DNA from 3 places in the Hoeflea prorocentri genome. Region 2 is predicted to be linked to each of the others. Evidence: riboswitches for the same ligand, from Rfam matches in the RefSeq annotation. Region 2 holds a riboswitch; each other region holds the start of a gene.

Region 1 (5,288 bases), 3.4 Mb from region 2:
CTGTTTCGGAGTCATTCCGTGGCTGGAAGAAGCCGGGCGTCTTCCGGCCGAGGATTCCGTGGTGCTGGAACGCATGGCGCGGGGCAAGGGGACAGCTCTGAAAGTCGCTGTTCCCGTGCTTGACCGTATCGCCAATTTTGACGATCTCGATCCGCTACAAGCCGAAGCCGATGTGGATGTGGTTATGGTGCGCGGCGGCGACGACCTGCCAGAGGATGCCGGGCTTGTCGTCATTCCGGGATCGAAATCCACCATTTCCGATCTTGCTGCCTTTCGTCGCAACGGCTGGGATATGCAGCTTAAAGACCATATTCGCCGTGGCGGCCATGTCGTCGGTATTTGCGGTGGATTGCAGATGCTCGGCCGTAAGGTCTTTGATCCGGAAGGCATCGAAGGTCCTGATGGCGAAGCCGATGGCCTCGGCCTTCTTGATATTGAAACTGTGCTGGAACCTGAGAAAACGGTTCGCAATGTCAAGGCGCATAGCGCGATCTTCGACGCCGCGATGTCGGGGTACGAAATTCATCTTGGCCGGACCGAAGGGCCTGATTGCAACCGTCCCTTCTGTTTTATCGATGGGCGTCCGGACGGCGCCATATCGGGCGATGGACGGGTCGGCGGAACATATCTTCACGGTCTCTTTGGCGCGGATGCATTTCGCCGCCGGTTTCTTTCAGGCTTCGGTATTGCTGCTGACGGACTGGATTACCGGGCGCATGTGGACGAGGCGCTTGATGCAATCGCAACGCGTCTGGACAGTCTGATCGGACCACACTTGCCCGGCTTTAAAGAGCTTTCTTAACAATCCGCTAACTCTCTTTCATAAACCGGTGTTTGTCTTTTCACGCTATTGTGTAGGTAGTTTGCGCGACCGAAATGAAAATCGGCTCGCGTCCATACCTATCTAAGGTGTGGAAACAGCTGACCCGGACTGACCGGTGAAGCAGGTGAATGATTGTTGCATTGCCTTTGGGCTGGCACTCGCTTTGCTGCAGGTGCAGATCTGTTGTGATCATCCCAAAGGCAGGTCCGGGCGACAAAGCCGGACGAGATGGTGTATCGCTTTTGTGGAGATCAGGGTGACTAACCCGGGTTTGACTTTATTTGGTGTCGTAAAAAGCAGACTGCGCGCGGTCGTTGCCCGCTCGCTGTTGCTTCTGGTCGGAATCGTCATTCTGGCGCAGGGCGTCAACGCCCATTTCATGCCGCCGCTCACCGGTCCGGATTTGCTGGCCGACATCATACTTTGCCTTAAGATCACGCTGGTTGTTGCTGTTCCCTTTGTTCTTTATGTCGTCACGCTTCAGACACGTGCGGATATGCTGGCTGAACATTTTCGCATGCTTTCAAGAACGGATGCGCTGACAGGCCTTTTGAACCGACGCGCTTTTGTCGAATCCCAAAAAATGTCGAAGGATCAAGGAAGGAGAAAAGGACATTCAAAACGGGCTGACAGCAGGGCGCTGCTGGTAATCGACCTTGATCATTTCAAGCAGGTCAACGATCAATTCGGACATGATGCCGGTGATGCCATCCTGGTTCAGGTGGCCGATCTGTTCCGCATCAATCTGCGGGCCGACGACGTTGTCGCGCGGCTGGGCGGTGAAGAATTTGCCGTGGCCTTGCAACGCGGAACCGTCCAGGAGACATGGAATGTCGCACAGCGCCTGCGCCAGGCGGTTGAACGCAATGTGTTCATCTACGGTGAAAACGAAATCCGGCTGACAATCAGCGTCGGCGTCGTTCGCTATGAGGGCGGCAAGTGTTTCGAAACCGCGCTGCGACAGGCCGATCTGCTGACCTATAAATCCAAGAAGGACGGGCGCAACCGCGTCAGCTATGTCGACAACAAGTCAGGACTGGCCGCTGCCGCATAGAGGGGACATGTCCTTTCGGTCCTAAACATTCCATTCAAAGACCGGCTTTAGAGCGCGAAGTACGTCAGTGCTGATTGACACCCCTGTCCAACTGCGCCTATCACTCCTAGTGCGAATGGTCCGCAATGGCATAAAGCCAGGAGGATCAAAGGGAATGCGACGGGCGGACCCAAACCGGGCGCTTAAATCGCAGCCGACCCCGCGACTGTAGAGCGGATTGGCAATCCCTGCCGGAGAATGAAGGTGATCCGAATAGTCGGAGCATGTGGGTTTTCCGGTAAGCCACTGGAGTGGCGGCGCGATGAACCGGGTTGGACGCCTCTAGAAATCTGCGAATCGTCCGCCTTCGCGCCGCAAACACTCTGGGAAGGTGAGGGACTGCCGGACCGGCCGATTGGCCGATCAATTCGTGAGCCAGGAGACCTGCCATTCGTAAGGGGCGTTTTTGCCCGCCTGAAAGGGACCTGTTCCCCGGCCGGACACGGAGGTTGCGATGGCTGCACAAAATCTATTACCCGCCATTTTGGTGGTCACTGCGCATAATGTATCGGACGCTCACTGTTTCCCGTATCGATAGCGGGACGCGCGACCATGATTATGCAATCTTCGCCCGCCGCGTCTGCGGCCGGCTGGCTCCTGGCATCTGACTGTCCGCCCGGTGGTTTGACGGCAAAGCGTTTGCGTGGACAGCCATGACCACGCTCGGCCCTGGTGTGACGTTCATTCTCGGCGGTGCCCGCTCCGGTAAATCCGCCTTTGCCGAAGAGCTGGTGATTTCAAGCGGCCTTGAGGCGGTTTATCTGGCGACCGCTCAATCCCTCGACGGTGAAATGGAAGACCGTATCCAACGTCATCGCGATCGGCGCGGTGCTGACTGGAAGACTGTCGAGGAGCCCTTGGAGCTCGTCGCGTCCTTGCGCACGCAAGTGCGTCCAGGTCGCGCTGTTCTGGTTGATTGCCTGACGCTTTGGATAACCAACCTGATGCTCGCTGAGCGCGATATCGCTGCTGAAACACAGACGCTCATCGATCGGCTCAAGGATATCAGCGGTTCGGTTGTTCTGGTTTCCAACGAAGTGGGGCTCGGTATCGTTCCCGAAAACGCCATGGCACGCGCCTTTCGCGATCATGCCGGGCATTTGCATCAACGTGTCGCATCATGTGCGCGCAACGTATTTTTTGTAGCGGCGGGCTTGCCGCTGAAAATGAAGGGTTGAACAATGCAGGGACAGAAAATTCCCGCGACTGTGATTACCGGATTCCTTGGTGCCGGAAAGACCACAATGATCCGCCACCTGCTCAGCAAGGCAGACGGGAGACGCATTGCGCTGATCGTCAACGAGTTCGGCGATCTTGGCGTGGACGGTGATGTGCTGAAGGGATGCGGCGCTGAAAACTGTACGGAAGACGATATTGTCGAGCTGACCAATGGCTGCATCTGCTGCACCGTTGCGGACGACTTCATACCGACGATGGAAAAACTCCTGGACCGGGACGAAAAGCCTGATCACATCGTCATTGAAACCTCCGGTCTCGCCTTGCCCCAGCCTCTGGTCGCCGCCTTTAACTGGCCGGGCATCAAACCGCGTGTCACCGTCGATGGCGTGATCACTGTTGTGGACAGTGCGGCTGTGGCCGATGGCAGGTTCGCCGAGGATCACGAGCGGCTCGATGCGCAACGCAGGGACGACGATGCGCTGGATCACGAAAGCCCGCTTGAAGAACTGTTTGAAGATCAATTGACCGCGGCTGACCTGATTGTCCTCAACAAGGCGGATCTGATTGACGATACACGTCTTGAAGCGGTTCGCAGCGATGTCGCGGTGCGGTCGAAGCGCAGCCCGGCTATGGTCACGGCCAAAGGCGGTGAGGTTCCGCCTGCTGTCCTTCTGGGGCTTGGCATGGAGAGCGAAGCCGATATCGCAAACCGCAAGTCGCATCATGAACGCGCGCATGATGCCGCGCATGAGGCTGGTGAAGATCACCACCACGATCATGACGAGTTTGACAGTTTTGTTGTTGAGGCCGGTGCGATCGCCGATCCGGACCGGTTTATCGAACAACTGAAATCCATCATATCGGATCACGACGTGCTGCGGCTGAAGGGCTTTGCCGATGTGCCGGGCAAGCCGATGCGGCTTGTGATCCAGGCCGTCGGGACCCGTATCGATAGCTATTTCGACCGGCCCTGGTCGGTGGGCGAGGTGCGAGGCAGCCGGCTGGTTGTCATCGGCCTTCATGATATCGACAAATCCACTATAGAAACGGCCATCCGGCAAGCGGCCGGCGGCTGAGAGACGATATGCATCTGCTGCTGGCGCAAAAGGGTACGATCTCCGACAGCGATGAGGCCGTCGATCTCGGCCAGTCGCCGGGCGACATTGTTTTCCTCAGCGCCGCCGACACGGAGCTTGCAAGCCTCGCAGCCGCGCAGGCAGGTCTCACCTCCTCGGCGCCGACACTGCGCCTTGCCAGCCTCATGACGCTGCGCCATCCGATGTCCGTTGACAGTTATGTCGAGCGGACGGCCAAACATGCGCGGCTGATCGTCGTGCGCGCATTGGGCGGCGCGAGCTACTTTTCCTATGCGCTTGAATGCCTGCACAGCTGTGCCGTGGCCAACGGCATTGCCATGGCCGTATTGCCAGGCGACGACAAGCCGGATGACGGCCTTTCTTCGTTTTCGACCATGTCCGAAGGTGATGTTGAAGCGCTATGGCGTTATCTGGTTGAGGGCGGGGCGGCAAACACCGCGTCCTTTCTCACTTATTGCGCATGGCTTCTGGGCCGCGCCGACAAACCTGCCTCGGCAGTTCCTCTGCTCAAATCCGGTCTTTGGTGGCCTGGGCTGGACACCCCGGCGCTGGCCGATATCGTCACGTCCGGAAATGAGCGGCCCGTCGTGCCGATCTGTTTTTACCGGGCGCTTGTGCAAAGCGGTCAAACCCAGCCGGTCGAGGCGCTTGTCAGCGCGCTGCAGGGCGAAGGCGTTCAACCGTTGCCGATTTTCATTTCGAGCCTGAAGGATCCTGTGTCTGTCGCCACAGTGGAAGCCGTTTTCGGCGAATGTCCGCCTGACGTTGTTATCAATGCAACGGGGTTTGCGGTTTCCGCACCCGGCGGCGCGCGCAAGCCAACAGCTCTGGAAGCAACCGGAGCGGTCGTTCTTCAGGCCATATTTTCAGGATCCACCCATGAGACCTGGTCAGCATCCGCGCAAGGTCTCAGCGCCCGCGATCTGGCGATGAACGTCGCATTGCCGGAGGTTGATGGCCGTGTGCTCAGCCGAGCCGTGTCGTTCAAGTCTGCAGCCTCCTTTGATGAAAAGGTCGAAGCCAATATCGTTACGCATGTCGCAGAGCCGGATCGGGCCTTGTTTGTCGCCCGCCTTGCGGCCAATTGGGCATCCCT
Region 2 (5,288 bases):
CACCCTTGCGGCCTTCTTTGCCATCGGCTGCGGCATTTCACTTGCGGGCCTTTACTGGGCCGGTTGGGCAGGATGGCGCGATGCCGCGCTGGCGCTGGCCATGTTGCCGCCCATGTTCGCAGGCCTTTGGGTCGCCCGTTTCTTCAGACTGCGGTTCTTGCGCTGGTATCGACCATGGTTGCTCGGCGTTGCCGGGATGGCCGGAATTCTGCTGGTTCTGCGGGGGCTGACGTGACCCCGGTACTTTCCGTTCTGCAGTTTGCCGCGCGCCACGGGCGCTGGCTCCTTGTCCTTGGGTTGGTCGCCGGTGTCGCGTTGCCAGGCATTGCCGCCTTCATGGAAAAGCAGCTTCCGATAGCCGTGGCGCTGCTGTTGTTCTTCTCCGCTTTGCGTGTCGGGCCCCGGCAGGCTTTTGGCGCGACACGGGATATCGGCCAGTCTCTCTACTTTGTTCTGGCCCTGCAACTGGCCTTGCCGATCATTTTTGTTCTAGTGCTGATTGCAACGGACTGGCGGAGCCCGCTGGCTTTCGGATTGGCGCTGATGCTCGCGGCTTCGCCGATTTCCGGAAGTCCGAGCCTGGCTATCCTGCTTGGCAAGGACAGCGCGCCTTCGTTACGGCTGTTGATCGCAGGTACGGCGCTGCTTCCCCTGACCACGATCCCGGTTTTCTGGATGATGCCGGACCTGGTTGCCGGCAAAAGCGTTTTGGGTGCGGCTCTGCGGTTGCTTCTCATCATCGGCATTGCAACGGCCATTGCCTTTGTCATTCGAGGGTTCTTTTTGAAAAATCCCGGTCCGGCGGGTCTTGGCGCCATCGATGGATTGGCAGCGCTCACCATGGCTATCATGGTTGTCGGGCTGATGGCCGCCGTTCGTCCGGCCCTGGAGAACAACCCCGGCGGACTGGCGTTTAACCTCTTTATTGCCTTTGTTGCCAATTTCGGACTGCAGGCAAGCGTCTATCTCATTTTGAAGCGACCCTTGCCGGATCAAAGCGCTGGAATCGCGGTGTGTGCCGGTAATCGCAACATTGCGCTGTTCCTGGCAGCCTTGCCGGCTGGCGTCATGGAGCCGTTGCTGCTGTTTATCGGCTGCTATCAGGTTCCGATGTATCTGACACCCATCCTGCTCAGGCGCTTTTACCGCTGAACCACAGCTTGCGACGAAAAGCGTCGCTGTAGCGGCTGTCTGTTGAACAGATTCGCGGTAAGCTGCTTGGGTAAAGGTTCTTTGCCGCGATTCGCGCTGATAAGCGCAAGTTTGGCAAAGCCAAGAGGGAAGCCGGTGCAAATCCGGCGCTGCCCCCGCAACTGTAAGCGGCGAGCCTCTCCCAAAAGCCACTGGCCTTGACAGCCGGGAAGGCAGGAGACGGTGATGACCCGCAAGCCAGGAGACCTGCCTTTACGTGAACTGCAAGCCGGGCGGGGTGCCCCGGAAGAGCGGCGAGCCCGGTCCTGGCCGGCACCTGCGCTTTCTTATGCCCCGTCTCTGCCTTTTGAGGAGAGACATGTGAACCACATCAAACAAACAGACGATCTTCACAGATGTCCTTCACCCGGCCGAATGGGAGGGTGAGCGATGTTTCCCGTACAAGATAGTGACATTGGCCGTATCGTCCGCAGGATTGGCCGGCCTGACGGAACCAACATCGTCGCGTTGCGCAAGGACCGGTCGTATCGGCCGCTTTCTGCCGAGGAAGCGCTGATCCAGTGGATGCTCGACCTTCCAACGGGCGCAGCGATCGACAAAGCGGCGCGATATGCGCTGCGCGTCGTGGATGCGGGCCCTGCCATGTCACCCGATGTTCAGCTGTTTTGCGATTATCTGAGGCAGGCCATCGAGGCATCGCAAATACCGGTTTCACCGAACCGGCGCAGGCGCAGGCGGCAACCCTGATATAAAACCGGGCTTATTGCTCGGAGAGTTTCATGTCCGGGCTGTAGGTTTTTCCGGAGACATGCTTGATGACGGCCTGGGCGCATTGCATGCGCCCGGATTCATTGTTGAAACCGTAGGCTGGATCACCATGGAGCTCCCATCCCTGTGACAAAGCTTCGCTGACCTTATGGCAGAAACTGGCATCGTCTGGCCCGGTCAGCAATCTGTAGAGTTTCATCGTGCAGCTCCAATTCGTGTCAGGTTACCGGATGCCGGCTTTTGCCAAAAGCGCCTCGGCCTGTTCCAGATGCAGGCGCTCTACCATGCGCCCGTCGATCTTTATCACCCCTTTGCCGGCGTTTTCGGGCAGGGAAAACGCTTCCACGATCGCTTTTGCCTGCGCAAGTGCGTCCTTGCCAGCTCCGAATGCCTCATTGGCACCGCCGATCTGGCTTGGATGGATAAGGGTTTTTCCGTCGAAGCCCATCAGGTGGCCTTCGGCGCATTCGGCAAGAAAACCGGCCTCGTCGTGAAAATCATTATAAACGCCGTCGAGCACATCGACGCCGGCGGCTTTGGCGGCAAGCACCACCTGCATAAGCCAGGGTGTCATAAATTGTCTTCCGTCCGGAAGGGGGATGTCCGTTTCCTTGGACAGATCATTGGATCCGATCACCAGACAATCGAGGCGGCCGCCGGGCCGATGCGCGGTGTCGGCTGTGGTGAGAACGTTTGCGATACCGCGCGGTGTTTCGATCATTGCCCAGAGCCCGATGGCCGGTTCAGCCCCAACGTCCCGCAGCGCCGCCTCGGCCTGGTCAATGTCGGCTGCACCGTTGACCTTTGGCAGCAGGATGGCGTCGGGGCGCAGACGCGCAGCCTCGACAATGTCGTCATGACCCCATTTGCTTGAAAGGGCGTTGATCCGGATGATCCATTCCTTGCCTGGCGGCCCGGTCCTTGAAAGACGGTCCTCGAGCGCATTGCGCGCTGCCGGTTTTTCATCAGGTGCGATGGAATCTTCAAGATCGACGATAATTGTATCGCAATCGAGCCCGGTAGCCTTTTCCATGGCCCGTTCATTGTTGGCGGGTATGTAAAGGACCGAGCGGCGGGTCTGTTTTTGGCGGTGATGTATGCCTGTTTTTTTCATGGCGTCTTAATGCCTTTCGCCGGGCCGCATCGCAAGGCTGTGTTGTGAGCTCCGACGGTTTTGGAGCTGCATCCTTTACGAATTGTAAGGCGGCGGCGGTTGAAACTGTACCGTTCAATGACCAATTGAATGGAAGCAGACCCGATCTCCAGCGGGTTTACACGGCTGCCGGCTGTTTTGCGGTTCGCCGAATTTGAGAAAGCGGGAGGTAATACGATGGCAAATCTTCGCGCAATCATTGTTGCAGTTGTCGGGCTCGGCATTGCCGCCCTGATCATCGTCGTCATGGCGACCGTCGGGCTGGCTATTGTCGGTTTTGCCGCTGTCGCCTGCGTGGTCGGCCTGATCGCCGCCCGGTTCAATCGGCGCAACCGCGTCCACAAACGCGAGAATGGTCCACGTGTCTGGGACGACGGGAACGGCAAGATTATCGATATGTGATCGGCGATTCTCACCGCCGGGGCCTTCTTTTTCTGTTTCAGCTTTGATAAACGCTTGGCAAAGTTCGCCTGGCGGGCGTTTGTTATGCCTGCTGGCCATCGTCGGCTAAAGCCGGGAAGTATATTGAGGTTCTCGCGATGAAGAAATTTTCAAGACACAGCGGTGTCGCTGCACCCATGCCCATTGTCAATGTCGATACCGACATGATCATCCCGAAGGACTATCTGAAGACAATCAAGCGCACGGGCCTTGGCAAGGGCCTTTTTGCGGAGATGCGTTTTAATGAGGACGGATCCGAGAACGAGGAGTTCGTGCTCAACAAGCCGGCCTATGAGAATGCGACGATCCTGGTAGCGGGTGATAATTTCGGTTGCGGCTCCTCACGCGAGCATGCGCCCTGGGCGCTGATGGATTTCGGCATACAATGCGTCATCTCGACGAGTTTCGCCGATATTTTCTACAATAACTCCTTCAAGAACGGCCTGTTGCCGATCGTCGTGACCCCGGAGGAGCTTGAAATGCTCCTTGACGACGCGTCGCGCGGCGCCAATGCGACCCTGACCGTCGATCTCGTAACCCAGGAAATCCACGGCCCCGATGGCGGCATTATCAAATTCGACATCGATCCGTTCAAGAAACACTGCCTTCTCAACGGTCTCGATGATATCGGTCTGACGATGGAAAAGGACCACCATATCGACAGCCACGAAGAACACATTTCCAACCATCGTCCGTGGCACTGAGCGGAACGGCGGATCGCAAATCGGAGTTCGGCATGCGCAAACTCATCTCCTCCGGTTCGCCCATGGAAGAGGCGGCCGGATATTCGCGGGCGGTTGTGCAAGGCGATTTCTGCTTCGTGGCGGGCACGACCGGTTACGATTACGAGACCATGGAAATGCCGGAAAGCATCGAGGCACAGACTCGAAACGCCCTTTCAACGATAGAGCGGACGCTGACGGATGCCGGTTTCGGCCTCGCCGATATCGCCCGCGTGAAATACTACATCACCGATGCCGCGGACGCCGGCCGGGTCTTTCCCGTTGTCGGGGAATTCTTTGCCGAAGTCAGGCCTGCCGCAACAATGGTTGTCACCGGTCTGATCAGGCCGGAAATGCGCATTGAAATCGAGGCTACCGCCTATAAACCGAAAGACTGACCGGGCTCTTGTCCGACACGAAGACAAACAAGGAATGTTCCATGGCAACGCGTAAACTCCTTCTTCTGCCCGGCGACGGGATCGGCCCGGAAACCATGGCCGAGGTCCGCAAGCTGATCGGTTTCATGAATGAGAGCCACGGCGCGGGTTTTGAGATCGAGGAAGGGCTGGTGGGCGGATCGGCCTATGATGCGCACGGCAAGTCCATTTCCGAAGAAGACATGGCAAAAGCCGATGCGGCCGATGCCGTGCTGTTCGGCGCGGTGGGCGGGCCCAAATGGGACAGCGTTGCCTATGATGTCCGCCCGGAAGCCGGCCTCTTGCGTTTGCGCAAGGATATGGAGCTCTTTGCCAATCTGCGTCCGGCAATCTGCTATCCGGCGCTTTCCGATGCATCCTCTCTGAAGAAGGATGTCATTGAGGGTCTCGATATCCTGATCGTACGTGAGTTGACCGGCGGCGTCTATTTCGGCGAGCCGAAGGAAATCATCGATCTCGGGAACGGCCAAAAACGCGGGATCGACACGCAGGTTTACGACACCTACGAGATCGAGCGCATTGCCGGGGTGGCATTTGAACTGGCGCGCACGCGACAGAACAAAGTCACGTCGATGGAAAAGCGCAACGTCATGAAATCCGGGGTCCTGTGGAACG
Region 3 (5,288 bases), 3.4 Mb from region 2:
TCAGTTCCTGCGCCTTTTTTGCCAACGCAATCCGCTCATTGGAATCCTCTGCCTTGCGCAGCGCGTCAACAACATCGTCATAGGTCGCACTGGACCAGCCCGTGTAATTGCGTGCGGCATCTGTTTCGAAGAAGAGAGAAAGAAACAGGCCAGGATCACCCGAAGGAGCGGTATGCTGCGCCCAAAGGAACAGGTCGAACTCGCCGCTGTCCGCGACATTGCTCGGGGATTCGGTCACCTGCGTTGTCACTGCAATGCCCAGATCCGCGAGAGCCGCACGGATTACCGGTTGGAAGGTCACGAGATCGGGGCGCTGCGGATAGGCCCACAAAACGAGGTCCAGATTTTTGCCATCCTTGGAGCGCAAGCCATCATCACCCATAATCCAGCCGGCCTCATCAAGCAGGCGTGCCGATAGGTCGGGATCGTAGGCAAGTGTCCCCTCGGCAGCAAACGGGTAGCCAGCGGCGAAAGCGCCTGTCGCCGGTGTGCCCGCTCGCGCGGCGGTTACCAGATGGTTCCTGTTAATAGCAGCGTCGATCGCCCGGCGGACCCGAACGTCTCCCAGTGTCGGCGTGCGCGTGTTCATCCACATCATGTACTGGTAAGCGACCGGGAAAGATCTTACCGACCGGTCTTTGCTGCCATCAAACATCGAGATGGTTTCAACAGGCAGATTGAAGGCAAGGTCCAACTCGCCGGATGCAAATGCAAGCGCCATAGACTGACCATCAGCGATCCGCCGGATCGTAACATCCGGCCGCTGCCCGTGTCCTTCATAGTGCCTATTCGGCACCATCTCGATCGCGGAGCCGGTTTCGAAGCTTTCCACGGCAAATGGACCGGTAAAGATGGGATCGCCGCTGGTCTCCATGTAAACCGGGAAGGCCCACTCGGCGAGAATGGATGGAAGGATCGCCGTTGGCTGCTCGGTTGTCACGTTCAGCGTATCGTTGTCCACCGCTTCGAAAATCAACCGGCCCGCTGTCGCGCGTGCCGACGCGTTGGCCTCACCGGTGCGGTTGAGAGCGGCCGCGACCAGCTTGGCTGTAACGGGCGTTCCATCGGAGAAAAAGCGTTCGGGCGACAGTTCAATCATCCAGGAGCCATCCGCATTTTTTGTCGCGGACGCGGCGAGATTAGGAATGACCTCTCCATCGCGCGATACGGAGAAAAGCTGTTCGGCAATACCATGGGATACGAGCGCCCAGCCGGTTGAACCATCGGCAGGATCAAGACCTGATGCAAGGAACGTCTGGCCGACAGTCACGTTTTCAGCCGCCGCGGAAGCAATCACACCTGCCAGGGCAAACGCAGCTGCAAGGCCTGCAGCCGACAGGGCGTTGCGGCATCTGTCAAAGGTTTGCTGATCCCGGTTCAATTGGTTTTTCGCAATAAGCATCAAAGTATGTCCTTGTCGATTGCAGGAAGAATGGTGAAATCAGGGTCGATTGGGTCGCCATCAAGGTTGAGGGGCGGAATGCGGCCAAGAATGCCGGCGCGCAAGGCTTCTGGACGATCGGCGCGCTCGACGAAACCATTGGTTGTCGTGGCATACTTTTCGGCCAGTTCGAGGATCGCCTCGGCATCGGTTTGCGGGTGAAGATCGCCGAATACGAGCGTGTATTTGGATGGCCCCGACAGCGCGACAACGCAAGGACGCTTGCACTGGCTCATGCAACGCACGCCACGAAACGACATGCCGAGCCCGGCGGCGGCGCTGCCGGAAAATTGTGAATGGAGTGTCTTGGCCAGGCGATAACCCGGCCGCTGGTTATCCGGGCCGGAGAACGCTGCCTGCCGGCAACGGGTACAGACCGACAAGCTCGCCAATTTCTTGTTTTGCACAGATCATCATCCCCCGAGGAAGCGGCGGGTACCGAAGGGAGAGATGAAGGCCGGATTTGTTACGCCCGGCAAATGTCAGCGAAATTTTCGATGTCATCACTACGACCTCCCCGGGGGCACCCCGCCCGAGTTTAAGTTGAGCGATGGCAGGTCTCCTGACTCGCGGGTCTATGCCTGTCAGCACCTTCCCAGGATGGAGACTACACACCATACCCAGTGGTTTTCGCTGATAGGCTCTCCGCTTACAGTTGCGGGGGCAGTCACGGAATTGGCACCTGATGGTTACACCGCACCGTGTTCCCTTTTCATCCAGCTAGCCGTAAGGATTCGCCGGAACCATCTGGGCGGCAGTCTTATCGTGTTGGTGATAGCTGTCAACATCGCGACGGGACAATGCGCAAAGAGAAACGCGCTTGGCTTTGAGGTTATTTGCGCTTGTTCCCGGTCGCCTCCTTGTCTAAGCGTCTGTGCATGCAAGGACACAAAAAATATATCGTTTCAACCACCATCAACGCACCAACCGAGGCGATCCGGCGCTTTGATGCCATGAAGGACTGGACGTTGATCGTGGTGGGCGACCGGAAAACGCCGACCGACTACCGGCTGGACAACGGGCGATACCTGTCACCTTCGGATCAGGAAAAACTCGCACCGGAGCTTTCGGAGCTGATTGGCTGGAACTGCATCCAGCGCCGAAATCTCGGCTTTGTGCTGGCGCTGGATGAAGGCGCCGATATCATTGCGACGGTCGATGATGACAACATACCCTATGAGAACTGGGGCAGCGAACTGCTTGTCGGCACGACGGCGACAATGAAGTCATTTATCGTCGATGGCGATTGTTTTGACCCGGTCGGCGCGACGGAACACAGGCACCTTTGGCATCGCGGCTTTCCCCTTCAACTGCTTAGAACCCGAGACTATTCAAATTTCGAAGACCGACAGGTCCATGTCGATATTCAGGCCGATTTCTGGGATGGCGACCCGGATATCGATGCGGTCTGCCGCATGGAACACGCTCCGGATGTAACTTTCGATACGGGCAGCTTTCCTTTCACATCCGACACGGTCAGCCCCTTCAATTCACAAAATACTTTCCTGACCTCCGAAGCACTTCGGCGCTACTTCATGGTGCCTTTTGCCGGCAGGATGGACGATATCTGGGCCGCCTATCATCTGCTTCACCTCGGCTACAAAGTCGCCTATGCGCAGGCCTCGGTTCGCCAGGACAGAAACGTGCAGGACCTGACCGGCAATCTGGTCAACGAGTTTGTCGGCTACGAAAACAACGCGAAGATGGTGCAAGCGATCAATTCCGGAAGTTACGACATCAGTGCCTACTGGCCGCAACGGGCCCTTAGAGCCTATGAAGCCTATATGCGCAGGGTGGATGCATGATTTCGATCGTCATTGTGGGCCGCAACGACAATTACGGCGGCGATTTCGAGGATCGGCTGTTTTCGACCAGCCTCTACAATCTTAAAGCGCTGGAGGCCCGGGGCGTTGAGGCGGAGCTGGTATTCGTCGAGTGGAACCCGCTTCCCGGAAGGCCGTTATTGTCAGAAAAGCTGCTGTCCACCATCGACAAGGCGCGCTGCATTGTTGTCGACGCATCCATCCACCGGCTGATCAGCGAAAACCGGCACATCAAGCTGTTTGAATATCACGCCAAGAATGCCGGAGCCGCCAGAGCCAGAGGATCATGGCTGCTGCTGACAAATCCCGACAATTACTTCGGCGACGATGTCCTGGAGTTCCTGCAAAAGGGCAACTTCGAAACGCGCATGTTGTACAGGGCCGGCTGGATCGACATCGAGGATGCATCTTCGCTTAACGACCCATCCCTGTCCGACAACCATGCCAGCGATATCGAGCCCTATTGCATGGCGTCAGGAGATTTCATCTTTTGCTCCAGATCGCTCTTTCACGAGATTGGCGGTTTCCGCGAGGATTTGACCTTCAGCAACACGCACAAGGATGCCATATTCTGTACAGCGGCGTTTGAACACACCGCACCCGTCCAAAAGATCGGCAACACCTATCATCTCAGCCACGGCCGGCCCGGGCAAAACATCCGCCGCGTCGACTTTGACTGGCGGAAGGTCGACCGGCAGCCGCAGGATTCATTCGGCCTGACCGGAGACGATATCATCACGACACAGAACGACAGGCTGACGACCTTGACCCTGCCTGATCATCTGCAGCGCGCCGCGATGGAGCGAACTCTTCCCGAGCCCGTCGTTCCCCAAGCTTACCGGCCGCCGCAACCGTCAGTCTTTCGCCATCCGCGCAAAACGCTCAAACGTCTTCTCGGCTTGCGCTAAAAAAACAGACGGTGCTTTGTCACCACAAAAAAGCCGCTGCCAAAATGGCAGCGGCAGGTCCCCCACCCCGGCTAAGGTCGATCAGAAGTGATAGGCAACACCGGCACGGACATTGTGAATGTCGGTAGTAATACCGGCCGGCGCACCGACATCCTGGAACGTATCGTTGAAATTCATGTAGAGGTATTCAGCCCGGGCACTGATGTTCTGCGTGACCATATATTCAAGGCCACCGCCGACCGTCCAGCCGGTTTCAAGGCCAGGATTGCCCGGGCCGGCAAAGGACGACTTGAAATCCATAAGCGCCAGGCCGCCCGTGGCATAGATGTGAAACCGGTTCATGGCATAACCGAGCCGTCCGCGAACGGTTCCGAAACTGGACAACTCCCAGTCAAAGCCGTCGAAACTGCCGAAAGCCGCATTGTAGTCGCCCTCGACGCCAACAACGATGTTGTTGCTGAAAAGGTGGTTGTAACCGGCATAACCGCCAAGCGACGCGCCCGAACCGTTACCGCCGACCGTGTCGACGGTCTCATGGTGATATCCAAGCAGAACACCGGCATAAAACCCGTTCCAGTAGTTCGGAGCAGGCGCGGACTCAGCGACCGGCGCTGCCACAGGTGCGGGCTCCAAGATCGCATCCGCCGCATGTGCCGTGCCGGCCAGGAGCGCCGCCGGCGCAGCCACTGTTAGAAAACGCAAAAATCTGGTCATCGCAATTTGTCCTCGTTTGGTTGCGTCGACCACATATGGGTGTATGAACAGTCTTTCTTCAAATCACATTCAAAATAAGAGAGCCAACACTTTGTGTTGTTTCAATACTGAAATATTAAACAACAAATACTGAACATGTTTAATGTATATATCTCTTGAAATATTTCGCCCATTAAAAAAAGCGGAGCGCAAAGCGCCCCGCTGATGTTCGTTCACGCCCTATTGATAAGGCAAAACCAAACCGGTCAGTTACGCTCCTTGTCGACAAGCGCATTGGACTTGATCCAGGGCATCATGCCACGCAACTTCTCACCGACTTCCTCGATCTGGTGGGCATCGTTGTTACGGCGAATGCCCTTGAAGCGCGCACCGCCGGCCCGGTATTCCTGCATCCATTCGGAT

What was found. Region 2 has a riboswitch for cobalamin ahead of OQ273_RS20605 (hypothetical protein). Riboswitches for the same ligand answer to the same signal wherever they lie in the genome.
Region 1: it holds a riboswitch for cobalamin, as region 2 does, so the genes downstream of both, cobU (bifunctional adenosylcobinamide kinase/adenosylcobinamide-phosphate guanylyltransferase) here and OQ273_RS20605 (hypothetical protein) in region 2, are expected to answer to the same signal.
Region 3: it holds a riboswitch for cobalamin, as region 2 does, so the genes downstream of both, OQ273_RS04335 (DUF1636 domain-containing protein) here and OQ273_RS20605 (hypothetical protein) in region 2, are expected to answer to the same signal.

What each region holds. Positions count from the first base shown of each region.
Region 1 covers NZ_JAPJZI010000001.1:1,017,996-1,023,283, forward strand. The annotation lists gene OQ273_RS04665 (cobyric acid synthase) at 1-802, shown strand, start outside; gene OQ273_RS04670 (GGDEF domain-containing protein) at 1,080-1,877, shown strand; cobalamin riboswitch at 1,977-2,322, shown strand; gene cobU (bifunctional adenosylcobinamide kinase/adenosylcobinamide-phosphate guanylyltransferase) at 2,570-3,094, shown strand; gene cobW (cobalamin biosynthesis protein CobW) at 3,098-4,171, shown strand; gene cobN (cobaltochelatase subunit CobN) at 4,180-5,288, shown strand, end outside.
Region 2 covers NZ_JAPJZI010000001.1:4,374,295-4,379,582, forward strand. The annotation lists gene OQ273_RS20595 (sulfite exporter TauE/SafE family protein) at 1-235, shown strand, start outside; gene OQ273_RS20600 (hypothetical protein) at 232-1,152, shown strand; cobalamin riboswitch at 1,210-1,420, shown strand; gene OQ273_RS20605 (hypothetical protein) at 1,582-1,899, shown strand; gene OQ273_RS20610 (DUF1737 domain-containing protein) at 1,913-2,119, opposite strand; gene OQ273_RS20615 (HpcH/HpaI aldolase/citrate lyase family protein) at 2,144-3,034, opposite strand; gene OQ273_RS20620 (hypothetical protein) at 3,251-3,475, shown strand; gene leuD (3-isopropylmalate dehydratase small subunit) at 3,613-4,218, shown strand; gene OQ273_RS20630 (RidA family protein) at 4,251-4,634, shown strand; gene leuB (3-isopropylmalate dehydrogenase) at 4,676-5,288, shown strand, end outside.
Region 3 covers NZ_JAPJZI010000001.1:941,567-946,854, reverse strand. The annotation lists gene OQ273_RS04340 (ABC transporter substrate-binding protein) at 1-1,402, opposite strand, end outside; gene OQ273_RS04335 (DUF1636 domain-containing protein) at 1,402-1,848, opposite strand; cobalamin riboswitch at 1,977-2,204, opposite strand; gene OQ273_RS04330 (hypothetical protein) at 2,320-3,246, shown strand; gene OQ273_RS04325 (hypothetical protein) at 3,243-4,172, shown strand; gene OQ273_RS04320 (outer membrane protein) at 4,254-4,886, opposite strand; gene ilvC (ketol-acid reductoisomerase) at 5,132-5,288, opposite strand, start outside.